One region of the Priestia sp. P1_B12_1 genome, then DNA from elsewhere that is predicted to be linked to it. Evidence: riboswitches for the same ligand, from Rfam matches in the RefSeq annotation. Region 1 holds a riboswitch; each other region holds the start of a gene.
What was found. Region 1 has a riboswitch for S-adenosylmethionine ahead of AC1D0Y_RS19010 (phosphoadenylyl-sulfate reductase). Riboswitches for the same ligand answer to the same signal wherever they lie in the genome.

Region 1 (5,328 bases):
ATTGCATGAAAAATCGCTTCTCTAGGTCCAGCATAACGCATCGCAGCAGGGAAAACTGCTAAAGCTACACGATCGCTAGGATAATAGTTCTCTAAAAGTACTTCATAACTTTCCATACGGATATCTGCTGGGATATCATCTGACTTTGTTTCTCCTACAAGAGGATTTAAGAACAGGCCGTCTACAATTTCTAATGCCGTTTTTTGAATATATTCGTGCGCACGGTGAACAGGGTTACGAGTTTGGAATCCAACAACCGTTTTCCAACCGCGTTCTTCAAATGCTGCTCTTGTTTCAGTTGGATCTAGGTAATACTTTTCAAAACGCGTTTTAGGTGTACGTTCTACAAGTACGATTGGACCTGCTACGTATACATTTGGGCGTTCCATCATTTTTTTCACGCCAGGATGAGCAAGTTCTGCTGTGCGGTACACATTTTCCGCTTCTTTTTCTTTATTAGGCGTATATACTTCAGAGACTTCTAAAACACCATACGTTACGCCGTTTTGAACAAGCTTTACTTTGTCGCCAATGTTTAATTCTTTAGCTTGCTCTTCTGTTACAGGAAGAGTGATAGGAATACTCCATACTGTTCCATCTGCTAAACGCATATTTTCAACAACTGATTGATAATCTTTTTCTCCTAAAAATCCTGTAATTGGGCTGTAAGCACCAATTCCAATTAGTTCTAAATCACTTAGAGCCATGTTATCTACTTCGATTTCTTTTGTTAGTGAAGTGTAGTCATATGTTGGTTGATATAAATTAATTAATTCTCCACCGTGTGCTTGAATTGTTGTCATTTTGTAAAATCCTCCTTAAATAATTAACACAATATAATAAAAAGCACTTGAATCACGCAGTCATTTTTTCTTTTTCCGACTGCAAGTTTGCTCTTTTTCTTCTAGTCGCTCTAGCTAAGCTTAGAACACCTGCTGTGGCAATGCAGCCGCTAGCTAGCACCACAAATGAATATAAGTCGCTTTCAAGTACTAATTTCACAAGAACATATGAGATTACGAGTGAAAATACGGGGGATACCACCCAAACCTTTAACATTTGAATGACCACTTCACGCTGTTCTTTCGTGAATCCCGTTTTCGCTGCTCCTATTCCAATAATAGAAGACGTAGTGACCTGTGTAAGCGGTACTGGCAAACCAAAAAGTGAAGCTGCTGTAACAAGAGAAGCACCAGTACCCGAGATAATGCACCCTTCTCCTACAGAATAGCGAGTAATTTTTTTTCCGTTTGTTTCAATAACTCGGCCGCCTAGTAAAAGAGCTCCGAGCGCCACAGCCAGTCCTCCTGCTATGACACCCGTTGTGGCATCCATTAATCCAGCTCCTACTAGAGGACCGACAGCATTTGCCACGTTATTCATTCCAGCTGAGAAGGCTTCAAAGAATCCCGTGGCTATAACTAAAATCGTTAAAACTCTTTTCCACTTTCCCTCTGCTTCTTTTTTATGCGCTCTGCGTTTTATCACTTTTCCAATCAAAAAAGCAATGACAAATGAAACCAGCGGAACAATAATCCAAAAAGACATGACAACTAAAAGTTTTTCCACATACAGAGATTGATAAGCTACTCCTACTCCAACAACTGAACCAACCGTTACTTCACTTGTTGATAGAGGGATACCAATTAAATTCGCGAAAAAGAGTGACAGCGTTGCAGCAGCCAGAATGATAATAACTAATTCTACTGACAGCAATTTTTCAGGTATGATACCTGAACTGATGGTTTTTACCACCTCGCCGCCTCCGATAATGGCTCCGAGCACAATACCTACAGCACAGATGAACAAGGCTACTCTTCGCTTTTTAATCGCACCGGAGCCGTATGAAACGCCCATAGCTGCTGCTGCACCGCTTGCCCCGATATTCATTGCAAAAAAAAGCGCAATGATAAAGGCAACATATAAAAGCATCATTTATTCAGCTCTTTCGTATTTAAGATTCGTGTAATCCGCATTCAACTTTTTGTGTACCTGCCCATCTTCCTGAACGTAAATCGTCTACATTGTAGGCAGGTGCGGTACAAGGCTCACAGCCGATGCTTGGGTAGCCTTGATCATGAAGTTTGTTATATGGTAAATCATGCTTATACACATAGCGCCAAACTTCTTTCCAAGACCAATGAATTAACGGGCAGACTTTAACTTTCTTGAATTTCTCATCTTTATTAAAATAATTCGTGTTGGCACGAGATTCAGACTGCTCGCGTCTCAAACCAGAAATCCACGCATCATAAGGAGCAAGAGATTCCCTTAATGGGATGATTTTTCGAATTTGACAGCATAGGTTAGGCTGACTCTTCCAAAGCTCATCTCCATGTTTCTCAGCTTGTTCTGCAAGCGTTAAATCCGGTTTTTTTATATGAATACGCAAATCAGGAAAGCGTTCTTTAATTGCATCAATCACTTCATATGTTTCTTTAAAATGAACGCCCGTATCTAAAAAGACAATTTCAGCATCTTTTTTCACTTTTGAAATTAAATCAATTAACACAATCCCTTCAATACCAAAGCTTGATGCGTAAATAATTGAATCTCCGTAGGTATCATACGCCCACTGCAATGCTGAAAGGGCTCCTTTTGTTTCATCTTCACTGTCGAACTCTGGAAATGTATCACTCCAGTTTTCGTACGTATATAAGTCTGCCATTTTCTTCACTCCAATTCTTAGTTATCCGCGTTATCCAATAAAAAAAGACGGTTTTACCCACTAGAATTGGATAAAACCGCCTCTAGTGTGTCTAGTCAGCGAAACTATTTAATTCTTACTTTTCTTCGACGTGCTCAAAGATTTGTTTTAAGTCGGGGGTTACAGTGATTGATGTCCCTCCTTAAATTATCGCTTGCGCTATATCAAAATAAAAAGTCTTCCATATTGAAAGACTGGGTAGGCAATAAATTTTTACCTTATCTTTCAAAATGATACACACTTTGCTGGAATTAGCACCTTGCTAAGCAGGTTGCCGGGGTTCAGCGGGCCAGATCCCTCCACCACTCTTGATAAGCATTTTTTAAAAATTTTAGCATATTTAGAATATTTGTCAACATTAAAAATCATATATCCGATAAGAAAACTATACTTTAAATTCACAGAAATATCTATACTTTTATTTAAAACAACATATGTAAATTTAAACCAAACGTGAACATATCAGTTTATAAAACGCTTTCTTTTTCCTCAACTTTTTATATTCTCTTCCTAAATAAAACACAACACCTCTCTATAAAATTAATAAGGGATTTATAAGCTTTACGGATAATTCACCCACATTAGCACACATTACAGATAACACTGACTGACAGATAGGAGCTATATAAGATGGAGAGACATTCCTTTCAATTAGACGATACAATTAAAAATAATGTGCGAACATATTTACAGCAAATTTCAACTGAAGCCTCTAATTTAATTAAACATTTAGATACGAGTGATCATTGTATCCTATGTGATTTTGAGGAGATGAGAAGGTTATTTCAAGATGTTCAAGCTACGGCCGCCTCTTATTACTTGCGTCATTATCTATCGCCTTATACATTTGAATATGCTGCTCTGTCCTTAGCTATTCATAACCTTTCTGAGAAACGTCACGGCGCTTTAATTGTCATTGAACGGGAACAAAATGTAGACCCTCTTATTCAAAAGGGAATGCCTATTCAAGCTCCTGTCAGCGCTACGCTAGTTGAGACACTGTTCTACCCAGGGACACCCTTACATGACGGAGCCGTCCTAATTAGAAATAATCAGCTTATCTCAGCTGCTAATGTTTTACCTCTCTCGTCTATTATTTCAACGACCAAAAAATTGGGAACACGTCACCGTGCAGCCATTGGAATGTCGGAAAAATCGGATGCATTAATTTTAGTTGTATCTGAAGAAACAGGCAAAATTTCGTTTGCTCTTGATGGAAGCCTCTACCCTATTCACTCCAGCAAAAATATGATTTAAGAGCCCTTTCCTGATAAGCAGCCCCATCTTGACTTCTATATCCTTTCTCTTTAATATATTTCATAGTTTTTACATACTATAGATACGGGTGATGCATATGGCAATTTTAAAATTTGAACATGTAGGCGTTCAAGTAAAGGATATAGAAGAATCTATTGAGTTCTATACGCAAAAAGTGGGATTAGAGCTTATCGAAACACTGCCACATACCGATCCGTCTTTGAAGCTAGCTTTTCTAGGTTTAGAAGGCAATGTAATCGTAGAGTTAATTCAAGGGTATAACTCAAGCTTACCTAACGAAGGTAAAGTTCATCATTTTGCGCTGGCGGTAGACGGAATTGAAGAGGAGTTTGAGCGTTTAAAATCAGCAGGTGTTTCATTTGTGGAAGAAAACATTGTAACTTTGCCAAATGGAGCAAGATACTTATTTTTCTACGGTCCAGACAAAGAATGGATTGAATATTACGAAGTAAAAAGATAAAGATATCTTATACCTTCAGTGAAAAATGGTCATACTGTGGCTATGACTAATCACTGGAGGTTTTTTTATGATGGAATGGCTATTATTTCGACTTTTCCGTCGTTCTATTTTAGTGCGGCTTCTTTTTATTATCGGCTGCCTTGTTCTACTTTTTGGCATGCTTATACATTTCCTAGAGCCGCAAACGTTTGGAAATGTATTTGAAGGAATTTGGTGGGTTATTATTACAATTTCTACTATAGGGTACGGTGATTTTGCTCCGACCACTACGATTGGAAGGTTAGCTGCAATTATTTTAGTCCTGATCGGAACGGGATTTATTACCACTTATTTTGTTACGCTTTCTAAAATTGCTGTTTCCGCTGAGAGCGCTTATTTGGAAGGAAATTTAAAATTTTATGGAAAAGATCACTTCATCGTTGTTGGGTGGAATGAGCGCGCCAAACTCGTGTTAGAGTCTTATCGCGACGCATTTCATAAAGAAGACATTGTTCTTATCGACGACTCTCTGACTAAAAATCCCATGATTTGTGATCGCGTTCATTTTATTAAAGGAAGTCCTTCTCATTATGAAGTATTAGAACTTGCCAACGCTCGGTACGCAAAAAAAGTGCTGATTACTGCCGATCAGCATAAGACAGAAGAATATGCAGACATGAATACTATTGTTACGTTAGTCGCTCTGCAAGGATTGAACCCTTCTATTTACAGCATCGTTGAACTGTTAACAAAAAAGCATATTCAAAATGCACAAAATTTGGGGGTGAATGAAATGATTAAAACAAATGAGTTGATTAGTCAAGTCATGTACGAACATATTTTTGTGAAAAAATTAGAGAGTTTAAAAAAAGAATAGTTCCTTCAATTACTGAAGCAGCGCATC
Region 2 (5,328 bases), on a different contig from region 1:
TTATTTTTCAGTTTATTTACACAAGCTGTCATTTGTTTCAAAGTAAATCTAACTGTACAGTTGGTAGAAGAGTATGAAAGTCTTTACGAAAAGGTGCAAGATATGAAAAGAAGCACAAGTTATTTTGAAATTTAAAGGGGTAATCACAAATAAATACTTATTTAGTCTTATGTCACCTTATTTTGTAATCAAAGAGTGAAAAAAGATTAAATTTAAACTAATGACGGTTTTTATAGATTTGAATTCATAGTATGAGAGACAAACCATGAAAAATTCAGTATTATTGAATACATTTTCCAATACAGGGAAAAAGATTAAAGTGATCATTCAAAGGAGGTTTTCATTTTGGCAGAAAATAAAGACGTTAATGCTTCAAACGAGGATGATATAAAACGTGAAACGCTGACTACACGTCAGGGCCATCCTGTAAGAGACAACCAAAATATTCGTACAATTGGTAATCGTGGGCCAGCTACACTTGAAAATTATCACTTTATCGAAAAGATTTCTCATTTTGACCGCGAAGAAGTTCCAGAACGAGTCGTCCACGCACGAGGATCTGGAGCCTTTGGCTACTTTGAAACATATGGAAAAGTGGGGGACGAACCAGTAGAGAAATATACTCGGGCAAAGGTATTTTCAGGTGCGGGCAAGAAAACACCATTGATGGTTCGTTTCTCCACAGTTGCCGGAGCAAAAGATTCTCCAGAAACAGCTCGAGATCCACGCGGATTTGCTGTGAAAATGTACACGGAAGAGGGGAATTGGGATTTAGTTGGGAATAACCTAAAGATTTTCTTTATCCGTGATGCAATGAAGTTTCCTGATATGATTCATGCGTTTAAAGCAGACCCAGCTTCGAACGTACCAAACCCTCAGAGAATGTTTGACTTTGTTTCCCGTACACCTGAGGCTACCCACATGATTACATTTTTATTCTCTCCATGGGGGATTCCAGCGACGTATCGTCACATGCAGGGGTCTGGTGTAAATACCTACAAATGGGTGAATGATAAGGGAGAGGCTGTACTAGTAAAGTATCATTGGGAACCTAAGCAGGGAATTCGGAACTTAACACAAGAAGAGGCAAATACGATACAAGCCAAAAACGTGGGACATGCAACGCAGGATTTATACGAAGCAATTGAGGGTGGAGATTATCCAGAATGGGAGCTCTTCGTACAAATTATGGAGGATGGTTATCATCCAGAGCTTGATTTTGATCCCTTAGATGATACGAAACTTTGGCCGGAAGATAAGTTTCCATGGTTGGCAGTGGGCCGTATGGTTCTAGATCGTAATCCAAAGGATTTCCATGCAGAAATCGAGCAAGCCGCCTTCGGTACAGGAGTTCTTGTGGATGGAATGGACTTCTCAGACGATAAAATGCTACAAGGACGTACCTTTTCTTATTCAGATACACAGCGCTACCGTGTAGGTGCCAACTATCTAAAATTACCTGTGAATGCACCGAAAGTGCCTATTCATACGAATCAGCAGCGCGGTCAAATGGATATTCGTGACCCAAAGGAATCTGGGGATAATCCACATATTAACTATGAGCCTTCAATGCTTGGTGGCTTTCAGGAAGAAAATAAGAAAGACCGTGTTCCACATCAACCAACGTATAATGCAGCCGCAATGAGTGCACCAATTGACCGTCCTAACGATTATGGGCAGGCAGGTCACACATACCGTAGTTTTGAAGATTGGGAGCGCGATGAATTGATTAAAAATCTATCGGATGCACTTGCTATTTGTGATAAACGAATCCAAGAAACGATGATTTCTCATTTTACACAAGCTGATGAAGAATATGGTCGACGTGTGAAGGAAGGTATTGAAAAGAAACTACACGAAATGCAGGATATGAAAAATACAAGTGAGGTACCTGGTCGTAAAGCAGGTAAATCAAAATATGGACAAGGTACATTAGCTGCAAATGAAGCAACAGAAGATGCTGTAAAGAAAAGTCACGAAGTCGATCCTTATTAAGTGAATTGCTCCATTTTAAAAATAGGGAACCGACGTATGGGTATAGTATAATCTTAAGGGAATACCTTGCCTAAAACCTCATGATTTAAAAGATACCTCTCCTAATTGACAGGAGAGATATCTTTTAAATCATTCTTTAGTTATTTGTCCAGACATCTTGAGCAATTTGAATTACGTGATTAATTTTATTCCATTGCTCTTCTTCTGTTAATTCGTTTCCTTCTTCTGTACTCGCAAAGCCACATTGAGGACTCAATGACAAGTTTTCTAGAGGAATATATTCACTTGCTTCTTGGATTCTTCGCTTAATGACCTTAGCATCTTCTAATGTAGGGAATTTAGATGTTACCAATCCTAATACAACGGTTTGATTGTTACGTGTAAAACTTTTTAATGGTTCAAAATCTCCTGAACGGTTATCATCATATTCAAGGAAAAGTCCATCTACATGTAAGTTAGCAAAGATAGCATCAGATATAGTATCGTAGCCACCACTTGTGATATACGTAGATCTAAAGTTTCCACGACAAATATGCATCGTAATGAGCATATCTTCAGGCTTTTTAGAAATAGCATCATTTAAGCAACTTACTCGATTATCGATAATGTCTTTTACATCCATACCAAGCTTCTCAACAACCTCATTGATGCGTTCTTCAGAAACGAAATCAATCCAGGACGTATCATCTAGTTGTAGATAACGGCAGCCTGCGTCGTAAAAGGCTTGAATAGCTTTTTGATAAGCAGCCACAGTATCATGATAAAATTGATCTCTGTTTCCCTTGTAATATGTATCTTCTTGAATTCGAGTAAATAACATGTTTGGGCTTGGAATTGAGAATTTAGCGACTTGGCTTCCATCACCATGTCGTTCAACAGCTTCTTTTAAAAACGTGAAGTGTTCCACCATATAATGATGATCGAAGTCCACTTTACCTACTACCTTAATTGCGTTATTTTTGGTTTTTGCACCTTTGAATTGGCTGATATATTCTGTTTCAAACTGCTCCACACCTTCTAAGCCTGATAAGAAGTCCAAATGCCACCAAGAACGTCTAAATTCACCGTCCGTGATCGATTTAAGACCCAATTCAATTTGCTTCTGAACAAGCTTTTCAATTTCTTTGTCCTCTACAGATTTTAAATCAGCTTTATTAATTGTACCATTCGCATACGCTTTTCTTGCTTCTTTGAGGGGAGTTGGTCGTAAAAAACTACCTACGTGATCAGCTTTAAATGGAGCCTTCACTAATGTCTTAGTCATGGTTTTGTTTCCTTCTTTCTTTTCAAAATAAAAAACCTCTTCTTACAAATAAGAAGAGGTTAATAATCGTTATGGATTCTCTTCTTATCTTCAAGCAAATTGCTACTGGAATTGGCACAGTACTTTAACAGTCTGTTGCCGAGGCTTCCTAGGGCCAGTCCCTCCACCTCTCGAGATAAGAATATTCAATTTATTTAACTAAAAAAAGGTTACACTTGTTTTCTTAAATTGTCAACAAAAATTCGAAAAATCAGAAATAATACACCTCTTACCTCATTACCTACTGCAGCAAGGGTTCTTTGTTATTTTTCGATTGGACAGGCAAGCTTACCGCAGTAGCTACATAGTATCTAAAGTATTGTAACTCCGTTATCTAATCAGTAGCTAGTTCAGTATCGCTACCCCATTAATACAAGCTTTATAACCCTGTTGAAGCCATTTGTGGAATCTGTAAGGGAGCTGAGCCGAAGAGGCGAAGGGGGCGACCGGATGCCTTGAGCTGAAAAAACAGGTACGTCAAAAGCAAAAAAATTAAAAGAGTGAAAGAAGGTATCAACATGAGAAAAACAAAAGGATTTACCTTTCCAAAAATCTTTTCTCCACCTCACAAACCACCTCTTACGAGACCTCGTCCCCTCAAGGCTTATTCCTTTGTTCCTTTTAGTCCACTAGCCATGCTTGACCCCACTATTTTGACCATAGGAGGCATTGTCTTAGGAATTGCGATCACCGAACGAATACTAGAGCGATGGGGTGTCATCGATCTTGTTGATCAGTTCGCAAAGGTGATGCGGTTTATCTTACCTGTCACCTTTTATGGGGCCTTATTTTACTTCTTTGCGACATTTATGTTTTGAGGAGGGTTTCAAATGTTTGAGAAACTAAAATTACGTGGAAAGCTTATTAAAGCGTTTCGTACAGCAGAGATTTATCGAATCATAAAGCGTGGAGATCGTACCTCCTACCAATTTCCGAAGATCCATCGGATCGATCATCAGCACACCTACACTCGATATGCTTTTTCCTTACTGAATGGTATTGATCCTGACCTCTTAACGAAAAAAAGATGGGCCCTACGACAGGTATTAGGCAACAATATTGAAGTGAATGGCAGCTTAAAAAACTTTAGTATTACCGTTCATCACAAAAACCTACCTAAAATGCTTAATTATTGTTATGAGGTCATTCATCCTCATATTGAGAAAATGGAGCTCCCAATATGCATTGGTCAAGATATCTATGGAAACCCTGTTTCATGGGATTTTGCGGATTTGGAAACCTTACTGATTTCTGGCGAAATTGGAGCTGGAAAAAGTAGTCTCATGCGTGTCATCCTCACCACGTGGGTGAAATATTCCTCTCCTGAAGACTTGCGCTTAGTCTTAGTGGACCTTAAACGAGCCGATTTGGGCTTATTTCATGAGATTGACCATGTGGATGCGCTTTGCTTTGAAGCAAAAGACATGCGAAAACCTTTTGCATTATTACGAGCTGAAATGTATCGAAGAGGCGATTTATTGTTAGAGCATGGCGTAACACATATAAGCAGGCTTTCATTTAAGCTTCCTCGGATCGTTGTGGTAATTGACGAAATGTCCATCGTGAAGAAAGAAACAGATCTTGTAGAAATGATCCAACAGTTTGCCAGCCAAGGTCGTGCATTAGGTGTTCATACGATTATTGCCATGCAGCGCCCCGATGCAGATTTATTAAATTCAGCATTAAAGGCCAACTTACGGGTACGGATCTCTGGTAGGCAAGCTGATGCAACCAATGCCAAGGTTGCCGGAGTGATTGGAGCAGAAGAAATCGATGCTGCGGCTAGAGGCCGTATGAAAATAAAAATTGACGAAGTGAAGGAATTTCAAGCGTATTTCTTAGATGAAGAAGATTGTAAGGAAATACTTTCACCTTACAAAACACGTGTGAAAGACCCTGAACCTCAACTGGAGGTCGTACCACAGTCTATCTTTGGATTATTAGAGAAGGAGGAACAGCGATGAGTTTTCGGTTATCTCAGCGTGATAAAGACATCATTGGGTTTATCAATCAGTTTCGGGCTGTAGATC
Region 3 (5,328 bases), on a different contig from region 1:
TTTACATCATAGTTCGTTTGACAAATAACAAGCTGATACTGCTTTTCTAACGCTTGAGATGCCACTCCTTCTAAAAGCAGACTAAAATACGGATGATTAATAAAAGGCAAGACGACGGCAATCATATTTGTTTTCCCTTTTGATAAGTGAACGGCATTAATGTTTTGTTCATAATTAAGTTCGTGAATAACCTGCTCTACCAGCCGGCGTTTTTCTTCTTTTACATACGGATGATGATTTAGCACCCGGGATACAGTCGAAACAGATACACCAGCTTTTTTTGCGATATCTCGGATATTTGTCATGTTTTCACCTTTTTCTCTTGCGCTGAAACGCGTTTCATACTTTATTCTCATTATAAAGTGAAACAGCAAGAAGCTAAACCCGTTACCATCGTGTTTTTATTCATTTACGTAAGGAGGTCATTTCATGGGTATTTTATTATTCATTTTATTATGCGGGATTGAAATTGGAGGAGCGGCTTATGCACTTAAACAGAACGAGACGCTTTGGAAGGAGTTAGATGATGAAAAGCCGACTGATTTTTTTAAACAGTAAAAAACCCTTAAAAAGAACATTCTTTTTAAGGGTTTGATATTACGCAGCTTCTTTAGATGACTTTGACTTTTTATTTAAACGAGGAAATCCAATTACAATTGCAATGACCCCGCAAACCGCTGTTAACATTGGGTAGAATGTAAATGGAATAATCTCAATCGGTGAAACTTTAGCAAATCCTGCTGCGAGAAGCATTTGTGCGCCGTAAGGGATAAGCCCTTGAACGCTGCAGGAAAACAAGTCAAGTAGACTGGCTGATTTACGATTATCAATTGAATATTTATCAGAGATTTCTTTTGCTAACGGACCTGCTGTAATAATTGAAATCGTGTTATTAGCCGTCGCTAAATTAGTTAAACTTACTAGTCCAGCGATGCTGAATTCGCCGCCTTTTTTTGTTTGAATACGTCGTGTTAATAAATTCAATAAGAACTGAATACCGCCGTTATAGCGAATAAGCTCAACCATTCCGCCGATTAGCAGAGATAAAATAATTAACTCTGACATTCCGCCAATACCTTCTGTCACAGTTTTAGCAAGAGAAGAAAGCGTGTAGCTTCCGTCAGCTAATCCAATCACGCCGGCTAGCACAATTCCTCCGGTTAAAATACTTAATACGTTTGCACCAAATATGGCAGCAACCAGTACGCCGACATAAGGCAAGATTTTAAACCAGCTAAAATCTTTAATTTCTACTGATGACGTATTGCCTAGCGTCATTACAAGCAATAAAATTACCGTAACAATCGCTGCAGGAAGGACAATAAAAAAGTTTACTTTTAATTTATCTGACATATTTGTTTTTTGCGTACGAACTGCTGCAATGGTCGTATCAGAGATTACGGATAAATTATCTCCAAACATTGCACCACCAACAACGGCAGCAATTGCTAATGTAATGGATACATGCGCTTGCTCACTGATTCCTACAGCGATAGGCCCTAGCGCAGCGATTGTTCCCATTGACGTTCCCATCGAAATTGAAATGAATGCGCCAATAACAAAGATTCCGACTACCACTAAGCTTTGCGGAAGCACAGACAGAGCTAAGTTTACCGTTGAATCAACAGCTCCCATGCCTTTAGCAACTTGAGAAAAAGCACCTGCTAAAATAAAAATAAGCACCATAATAATGATATCAGGATGCCCTGCTCCTTTAGCAAAACGCTCCACTTTTACATTAAGTGAATCTTTACGATTCATAGCCAGCGCCACAATGGCTGCAATAATAATGGCTACTAATACAGGAAGCTTATAAAAATCTCCCGTTATAATTCCTGATCCGACAAACAGGACTAAAAAGACGCCCAGCGGTAACAGCGCCCAGCCGTTTCCTTTTTGTTGTTCCATTCTTAACACCTCTTGTTTACGTAATAAAAAAAGACCTCTTCTTATTGATAAGAAGAGGTCTCTTATTTGTATCATAAGATTACCCTTCTCATCTTCCAAACGAAACATCGTCTGCTGGATTTGGCACCGCACTGCGTACAGCCAGTTGCCGAGACATCATAGGGCCAGTCCCTCCGTCTCTCTTGATAAGAAGTTTATAGTTGTTTTAAAAATAGTCTTTCACTACTGTAATCTCTTTTTATTTAATTGTCAAATGCTATTTTAGAAAAATATATAGTGCAAAAATTCTCACATCAATTAGCTACGTCTCGTTTTAAAAACGCTGCCCAAGCTACGCCCATAAAGAAGACAAAATGGGCAACTAAGATGAAAATGGAAAATGGAATCGTCATGCCGTCAAACAGCGGCTTCATTCCGTCCATATACTGCACAAAGTTCGTGTTGGCAAATAATAAAAATTTCCCCCACCATAAACCTAGCTCTGATACCAGTCCTGTTACAGCTTTCGCGCCGATACTTACGACAATAGCTAGACTGGAAGCAAGCGCGCTGTTTCTAAATAAAGACGACAGCATGAATGCGAACGTCATCATCATAAACGTTTCCATATACGCACTGTCATACGTAAGCGTAATGTTTTTAAGCAGCTGTGCATCTCCTTCTAGACTGGTAAAGCCAAAGAACAATGCTCCCCATACAAATGAAAAAAGCAAATAGCTCAGTAAATAATATAAGCTAATTAAAACGAGAGTTAGGTACTTGGATGCTAAAATCGTTGAACGTCTAGCAGGGCGAATTAAAAGAAGTTTAATGGTACCTGCTTCAAACTCTTTTGCAACCATTGACCCTCCAACAGCAAGCGCGAAAAATTGAACGAGAATCAGCATACCTGAACTAAATGACAGGAAGTTCAAAATATTGTCTTCTGTTCCTGCACTGTTTGCTACTTTCTTCATTAAAAGAGCCATACAAAGAGTTAAAATGCCGATTGTAATAAACGTGATTTTTGTACTTCTTTTGTGAAACCATTTCATGTGTTCATTTTGAATTAGCTTAAGCATGGTGCTCTCCTTCCGTAACGGACATAAACGAATCTTCAAGCGTCTCATACACAGGGGTAATTTGGTAGACTAAAATATCGCTGTCCACTAATTTTTTATTTACAGCTGGAATTTGCTCTTTTACAATCGCCACGTCGATACTATGTGATCTCACCGTTACTTCAAATTGTTGTGATAAAAGATCCGCTGCTTTTTGCGCATCAGACACTTCAAATTCTACGTACATTCCTTGATCTTGACGATTTGGAGATAAATCTTGAACGGCTTTTAACTCACCGTCTTGAATAATGCCAACGCGATCACATAATGCTTCTACTTCTTTTAATAAGTGGCTCGCGATTAAAATTGAAATTCCTTCTTCCCTGCAAAGCGTTTGTAAATATGTACGAAATTCTCTCATTCCCGCTGGATCTAGACCATTGGTTGGCTCGTCTAGTAAAAGCAATGCAGGCTTATGTAAAATAGCTTGAGCTACTCCTAAACGCTGTCTCATCCCAAGAGAATACGTCTTCACTTTTGCATGAATGCTGTTTTCAAGCTTTACTAAAGCAATCACTTCATCCAAGCGTTCTGATGTAATCCCTTCATGCATATTCGCAAAGTGTTTTAAATTTTGATAGCCCGTCAGATAATCATAAAACTCAGGGTTCTCAATAATTGCGCCAATTGATTTCATAGCTGATGTAAACTGTTCCTTTAAAGGAAAGCCGTTAACGGTAATCGTTCCCTCTGTTTCTTTAATGAGTCCTACGACGGTACGAATTAGCGTTGTCTTTCCAGAACCGTTTGGACCAAGCAACCCGAAAATCTCACCGCGCTCAACCGATAAGGATACATCATGCAAAATGGTTTTCTTCCCAATTACTTTACTGACATGATCTACTTGTAGCACTGTTTCTGTCATCATGTACATCCTTTCTTTAATTAGCAATACGCCTTCTATTGTTTCTCTTTTTTAACTATTTGTCTACTATAACCTTATTTTTGGAAAAGCAGCCCATTCAAATCATTCGTATTATCCGCTTACATTTGATAAAATAAAACAAATCTTAGTTAGAGGAGGACTTCTACATAATGAACTTAACCGTATACCTTGCCGGGCAAATTCACGATAACTGGCGAGACGAAATTAAAAACCAAGCAGAACAATTAAACCTTCCCCTTACCTTTGTCGGTCCCATGACAGACCATGACCGGTCCGACAACATTGGAGAAGAAATTTTAGGAAAACAGCCTAACGCTGTCTTAAAAGATGAAGCTGCTTCTCAAATTAATAATTTACGTACGCAAGTACTCCTTAAAAAATCTGATGTGGTTATTGCTTTATTTGGCGAAAAATACAAGCAGTGGAACAGCGCAATGGATGCGGCGACAGCCATTGCATTAGATAAACCGCTAATTTTGGTTCGCCCTGAAAAACTGCACCATCCGCTTAAAGAACTGTCAAACAAAGCCCAAGTTGTAGTCGAAACGCCAGAACAGGCTCTTCAAGCATTAGCTTATATTTTTGAATAGCAAATAAGAGCTGTCGGTTCTGGACAGCTCTTATTCTTCATTTATCCCTCAGGCTCCTTACTGGGGGGAATATTTTTTAGCAAGCTCTAAGGCTATTCCTTTTAGTTTCTTTCATTTCCAACATCAAAACAAGCCAAATTGTACTTAGCTGCTCACTTTTTTGATCCTGACGTTCCATAATCTTTAATCATTAATTTTACATCATAGTTAATTGGAACTTCACTAAATGTTTGATCCCAATTGTCTTTAACCCTCATCCATACTCCGGGCCTTTTAATTCTCAATTGATTTCCGAACCCGGCCACATCGACTTTATATTCTTTTTGCATTTTTTCTACCGTGTTTTTTACGAGGTGCTCCACTTTTTTTTCTGAGTTTTTTTGCACCTTCTGTAAAAATTGATTTTTTAAAGGATTTCCTGAGACCACCCAATTTTCAGATAGCCTCCCCTCGGATTCAATATGCACATCGAAGGAGATGCTATTTCCTTTAACATGAGGTTCAATATGACTTTTCATGGATTCTATTTCGTATACAATCAGCTGACCGGTCTTTTTATCAAAGCTTTTCACTAGCCCGCCTTTCCCTTTTCCTGTGATCCAAGTCAGACCATCTAGTTCTTCTTCATTCAAAAAACCGATCATTTTGTTTGTTTTCCCTTTAATTATGGCAGCACCAGCAAATTTGATTTCCCCATTTGCCGATAATACATTTTGCAATAGAAAACTAGTCCCTGATTCAATATTGCTCTCTAATTTAATGAGCGACGTGGGAGGTAAAATTCTCGTTGTTCGATATGCATTTTCCACCATTCCAGCCAAACGAAATGCCGGGATTTCTCCTG
Region 4 (5,328 bases), on a different contig from region 1:
AATAGGTACCCATCCTTCAGTTGTCACGAAAATTCGGACAGCGACTACTTTACGATCTTCCATTAGTGTAAAGTAATGAAGAATATTTTCTGGTACTGAAATTAAATCGCCCGGCTCTAATTCAACATCAAAAAATTCGCCGTCTTTTCCTTGGATAACAAAGATTCCATGACCGCTTACAATAAAGCGAACTTCGTCATCTGTGTGAATATGCTTGCGCTGAAAGTTTTTTAACAATTCATCAATATTTGGTGTAGATTCCGATAACGAGATAACATCTTGAGCTTTATAGCCGCGGCGTTCAGAAATATCTTTAATATCCTCACCAAAAGCGTTTAAAATTTCTGTTTTTTCTTCATCAGTTAAATCATATTTTTCACGAAGATTTTCTGGAAGTTTTGTAATGTCCCAGTTTTCATAAATAACTTCATTGTTTGCCAGAAAAGCTGATACTTCCTCTTGAGTTTCAATTCTTTTATTGTTTACATGTAAGCGAATGTGCGCCATTGTTGTTTCCTCCTTTTATAAATGCACCTTTGGCTTAATGCCTTTAAGTGACAGTAATTTAACGTGGTAGCTAAATAGAAATTCATAGGCTTCTAGCGCTTTTTTTGTTTCAAATGCATTTTTCCCCCATACCGTAATCCCGTGGTTACGAATCAAAATCGCGCCTTGATCGTCTTTTATATGATGAGAAAACTCTTCTGCTAGTGTCGGAATATCTGCGTAATTCGGAATAATCGGAACAGTAATTTCCGCATCTTCTTCCCAAATACCTAGCGCCTTAATAATTTCTTGACCTTTGAATGAAATAACGCCTTCATCTCCGTACAGTTCAGAGATCACGTTATTGTCGATTGTATGTACATGAAGGCTGCACCCAGCATTCGTTAAATTGTAAATCTTAACGTGCAGAAGCGTTTCAGCAGAAGGCTTTAAATGCGTGTCTTCTGCAGGCTTTCCGTATTGATCAACTAATAAAAAATCTTCATTTGTACGTTTTCGTTTATCTTTTCCACTTGCTGATACAAAGAAAGTTGTTGGATTTTGGTCCACTTTAATTGCTAAGTTTCCGCTTGTACCGAAGAACCAATCGCGCTCTGCCAGCTCATCTTTTATATCCGCAAGCTCATGCAACCTTTGCTGAGCCATGATACTCATGCTTTCACCTCTTCTGTTAATTCTTGTAAATGATGAATTACATCATAAAAAGTAGAAAAAGGACGATACGGTAGAGATAGCTCTTCACATTTTTTAATTAAAAAGTCACGTGCAATGACCGTATCAGCTAATTTGGCAGCCTGCAAATCCGTAATGGAATCGCCAATAACAACCGTATGATCTCTTTCATCTGCAAGATGGCGAATAATCGTTGGCTTACAGCAGCCGCAGTCATTTGTACACTGTTTATCACATGTATGAGGCCACGTAATGGAAATATGCTCACCGGAAAAATCAGATCCATTGCAGTAGAGCATTTCCTCTGCAACTCGATTTTCCAAAAGTGGTTTTACAAAAAAGTCAATTCCTCCGCTTACAATATAAAGCGGAATATGGTGCTCTTTTGTATAGGCAATAAAATCATCAAATCCCTCTCGAATAGCAGACGTCTCTAAAATATAAGAAATAATATCTTCTTTTAATTCCACGGGGAGCAAGGCAAACATTTGCCCTACTCCTTCTTGAATGGAGACGCGCTGTGCCAACACGTCGTCTTTAATACTTTCCCACTCCGGAGGAGCAAATTGTTTCATAATAGCAATAATGTTATCGCTATTTGTAATTGTTCCATCAAAGTCACAAAAGATTTTTAACGATGTCATGCTTTCACCTCTACTGTTCCCCATAGTTGCAAAGCTTTTTGCAACTCTTTTGATTCTTCAGCTTTTTCGGCTAATGTTTGATGAGAGAGTACTGCATCTATCGCCGCACGGAATGCTTTTCCTCCTCCGATAGCTCCCTCTGGATGACCGTGAACTCCGCCTCCTGCATTAATAATGCTGTCGATTCCAAAGTCCTTCACAAGCTGCGGTACCATTCCAGGATGAATTCCTGCTGAAGGAACCGGGAAAGACTGCTTATATTTGTATACAGGACGCGTTAATTCGTAGGCAATGCCTGTCGTATCTTCAAGAGAAAGCGCTACGCTTCCGTATGGTGATGGAAACAGAGAGAAATCCGCTCCGGCTAAACGCAATAGCTTTCCAAGCAGTAATGAATTTGAAAAACCGTAAAACTCTGATGGCGTAAGCGCTCCGCTAACAGCTGGGTGTGCCATAATCGGCAAGTTAATTTCATCGTCTTCTCGAAGTGCCTGCAGTACGTCTAACCCGTAAGCAAATACATTGAATAAAAGAGCATCGGCTCCTAGCTCAGCTGCTTTTCTCGCTTTTTCTTTTAATTCAAACGTTCGACCCGTTAAATTAACAGCATACAGCGTGCGGTGTCCCGTTTTTTCGTATACTTCATTCAGTACTTTTTTCCCTTCTGTAACGCGAGCTTCAAAAGGTGTTCGTTCACTATCAAACAAAATCTCGTCGTCTTTAACCAAATCCACTCCGCCAAGCGCTTGCTCACGCAGCTGAGTTGTTAAGTACGTCATATCTCTTCCAATCACGCCTTTAAAAATACTCATCACAAGCGGACGGTCGTAAACGCCTAGTTTCTCTCGGATACCTTCTATTCCAAAGCGCGGTCCTGGGAATTGAGCTAATAATTCATCAGGAAAATCCAAGTCTAATAATTTCACTTTTCCATCAAGTGATAGTTTTCCGAAAACCGTAACTAAAATAGCCGGTAAATCTCTTGAAAAGTTGGCAGTTGGATAAGCAATTTTGACAATTGCCTGCTTAATTTCTCCGCCTAAATATCCGTTTACACGTTCGCAATCTTGAAGCTCAGTTACGGACACGACGCGCCCTTTATGCTTTTGAAGCTGCTGTTGATCTAAAAGCGGCAGATCTGTCCATGAGCCGACGGTTAGTCCTAAAGCAATTCCTTCCGCTTTTTTATAAAAATTTCCTTTATTATCATGTAGTAAGTAGCTTGCAACGATTTCACTCATTATGCTAAAAACTCCCTTGCTGTTTAATATCGTTAATAAAAAAGCCTCTTCTGTGATTAAGAAGAGGCTTTCGTTGCTCTTCTTATCTCTCAGCTGCTGCTGCAAGAATTAGCACCGTGCTTAACATGCGTTAAGTCGGTTGCCGGGCTTCATCGGGCTAGTCCCTCCACCTACTCTTAATAAGAAAGTTGCTATTTATTTAAATTAAATTCATAGATTATATACTAAATAAAAAATACCGCTAGGATTTATCGGTTATTAATCTCGTTAACTTCTTACATATTAAGCCAACTCAAAAAGGATTGTCAATGCGTTTTTAAAATAAATTTAATTTTTTTATTCGAGATACGGCTTCTCTCATACGCTCTTCATCCGTCAGCAGTCCTACGCGCACATAGCCTTCACCATATGTTCCAAAGCCTACTCCAGGCGCCACTACAACGTGAGCTTTTTCAAGAAGTAAATCTGAAAACTGTTCAGAAGTATATCCTTCAGGAACTTTTAGCCATGCAAAAAAGGAGCCCGCTGGAGATGTAACATCCCAACCAATTTCTCGAAGCCCTTGAATAAAGGTATTGCGTCTAGATTCATAGCGCTTAACTAAATCATTCACACATTGTTGAGATTCTAACAGAGCTGCGGCTGCTGCCTCTTGAACCGCCCCAAAGAGACTGACATACATATGATCTTGAAGAAGATTAATAGCTTCTACAACACTTGCATTTCCTACAGCAAATCCAACTCGCCATCCCGCCATGTTATACGTTTTAGAAAGAGTATAAATTTCAATTCCCGTCTCTTTTGCACCAGGAGTCTGTAAAAAACTGATTGGCTTTTTACCATTAAATCCAATTGCTCCGTAGGCAAAGTCGTGTACCACACAAATATCGTGCTTGGCAGCAAACGCCACGGTGTCTTCAAAAAATTCTGCCGTTGCTACTGCACCAGTAGGATTATTCGGATAGTTTAAAAACATGAGCTTTGCCTGTTCTTTAGCACGTTCACTTATCTCTTCGTATACGGGTAGAAAATGATTTTCAGCCGTGAGCGGCATCACTTCCATCTTTGCCTTTGCAAGCTCTACTCCAGACCAGTAATCAGGATATCCAGGATCGGGAACCAGCACCGTATCTCCAGGGTTTAATAAGCACTGCGGGATTTCTACAAGTCCACCTTTCCCGCCAAACAAAATAGCTACTTCTTTTTCAGGATCCACATCAACGCCATATTCTCGTTTATAAAAAGTCACAACGGCCTCTTTTAAAAACTGGTGCCCCCGAAATGGAGAATATTTATGATTCATAGGATTAGCACTTGCTTTTTGCAGTGTTTCTACAATATGTGAAGGAGTAGGCTGATCGGGATTTCCCTGCCCTAAGTTAATAACGTCGTGCCCTTGGGCCATTACTTTTCCTACCTTGCCTACAAGTGATGCAAAAAATTGTTTTGGTAAACTTTTTAATAGTTCCGATTGCTCAAATTGTTTCATCATCGCACACCTTCTCAAAAAATTCTTGAAATTCTAGTCACAAATAATATATTGTAATACTCAACTTGTAAAGTCATTTTTTTCAACTACTAAAAAAAGGACGGATGATAAAGTGAGTGTAAAAATTACGTGTTTACAGCTTGATATTGCGTTTGGAAACCCAACTAAAAACCGAAAATATATCGAACAAAAAATGACGGAAGCCCTGAAAGAAAACCCTGATATCCTTGTGCTTCCTGAGCTATGGGATACAGCTTATGATTTGACTCGGCTAGACGAAATTGCAGATGATGAAGGGCAGCAAGCCAAGCAATTAATCTCTCAGTTTGCTAAAACAAACGAAGTAAATATTGTGGCAGGTTCGATTGCGAAAAAAACAGAGCAAGGTGTCACGAATACGATGTATATTTTTGACCGAAAAGGTCGTGAAGTATCACAATACAGTAAACTGCACTTATTTAAATTAATGGATGAACACCTGTATTTAGAAGCAGGAACAACAAAAAATCTTTTTACACTTGAACAGTCACTGTGCGCAGGAGTTATTTGTTACGATATTCGTTTTCCAGAATGGATACGGGTTCATACTAGCAGCGGAGCAGAAGTCTTGTTTGTTGTCGCTCAGTGGCCGGCTCCAAGACTTGCCCACTGGAAAGCCCTGCTCATTAGCCGTGCAATCGAAAATCAATGCTATGTAATCGCGTGTAATCGTGTAGGCCAAGATCCTAATAACACATTTGCCGGACATTCCTTAGTCATCGATCCGTGGGGAGAA

Region 2: linked by a shared signal. The riboswitch ahead of AC1D0Y_RS27840 (5-methyltetrahydropteroyltriglutamate--homocysteine S-methyltransferase) and the one ahead of AC1D0Y_RS19010 (phosphoadenylyl-sulfate reductase) in region 1 are both predicted to bind S-adenosylmethionine.
Region 3: linked by a shared signal. The riboswitch ahead of AC1D0Y_RS12390 (Na+/H+ antiporter NhaC family protein) and the one ahead of AC1D0Y_RS19010 (phosphoadenylyl-sulfate reductase) in region 1 are both predicted to bind S-adenosylmethionine.
Region 4: linked by a shared signal. The riboswitch ahead of mtnW (2,3-diketo-5-methylthiopentyl-1-phosphate enolase) and the one ahead of AC1D0Y_RS19010 (phosphoadenylyl-sulfate reductase) in region 1 are both predicted to bind S-adenosylmethionine.

The regions. Positions count from the first base shown of each region.
Region 1 is NZ_JBFTZR010000005.1:363,368-368,695, reverse strand. Features, by position in the region: gene sat (sulfate adenylyltransferase) at 1-803, opposite strand, end outside; gene AC1D0Y_RS19015 (inorganic phosphate transporter) at 856-1,935, opposite strand; gene AC1D0Y_RS19010 (phosphoadenylyl-sulfate reductase) at 1,955-2,668, opposite strand; SAM riboswitch class I at 2,923-3,025, opposite strand; gene cdaS (sporulation-specific diadenylate cyclase CdaS) at 3,338-3,964, shown strand; gene AC1D0Y_RS19000 (VOC family protein) at 4,062-4,445, shown strand; gene AC1D0Y_RS18995 (potassium channel family protein) at 4,513-5,301, shown strand; gene AC1D0Y_RS18990 (YugN-like family protein) at 5,311-5,328, opposite strand, start outside.
Region 2 is NZ_JBFTZR010000025.1:10,222-15,549, reverse strand. Features, by position in the region: gene AC1D0Y_RS27845 (catalase) at 346-1,995, shown strand; gene AC1D0Y_RS27840 (5-methyltetrahydropteroyltriglutamate--homocysteine S-methyltransferase) at 2,132-3,259, opposite strand; SAM riboswitch class I at 3,341-3,441, opposite strand; gene AC1D0Y_RS27835 (hypothetical protein) at 3,817-4,116, shown strand; gene AC1D0Y_RS27830 (FtsK/SpoIIIE domain-containing protein) at 4,129-5,262, shown strand; gene AC1D0Y_RS27825 (hypothetical protein) at 5,259-5,328, shown strand, end outside.
Region 3 is NZ_JBFTZR010000003.1:276,524-281,851, forward strand. Features, by position in the region: gene AC1D0Y_RS12380 (LacI family DNA-binding transcriptional regulator) at 1-305, opposite strand, end outside; gene AC1D0Y_RS12385 (hypothetical protein) at 430-558, shown strand; gene AC1D0Y_RS12390 (Na+/H+ antiporter NhaC family protein) at 598-1,908, opposite strand; SAM riboswitch class I at 1,994-2,100, opposite strand; gene AC1D0Y_RS12395 (ABC transporter permease) at 2,202-2,969, opposite strand; gene AC1D0Y_RS12400 (ABC transporter ATP-binding protein) at 2,962-3,873, opposite strand; gene AC1D0Y_RS12405 (YtoQ family protein) at 4,044-4,484, shown strand; gene AC1D0Y_RS12410 (Ger(x)C family spore germination protein) at 4,637-5,328, opposite strand, start outside.
Region 4 is NZ_JBFTZR010000002.1:653,172-658,499, reverse strand. Features, by position in the region: gene AC1D0Y_RS08785 (1,2-dihydroxy-3-keto-5-methylthiopentene dioxygenase) at 1-507, opposite strand, end outside; gene AC1D0Y_RS08780 (methylthioribulose 1-phosphate dehydratase) at 523-1,161, opposite strand; gene AC1D0Y_RS08775 (2-hydroxy-3-keto-5-methylthiopentenyl-1-phosphate phosphatase) at 1,158-1,823, opposite strand; gene mtnW (2,3-diketo-5-methylthiopentyl-1-phosphate enolase) at 1,820-3,064, opposite strand; SAM riboswitch class I at 3,144-3,250, opposite strand; gene AC1D0Y_RS08765 (pyridoxal phosphate-dependent aminotransferase) at 3,381-4,553, opposite strand; gene AC1D0Y_RS08760 (carbon-nitrogen family hydrolase) at 4,666-5,328, shown strand, end outside.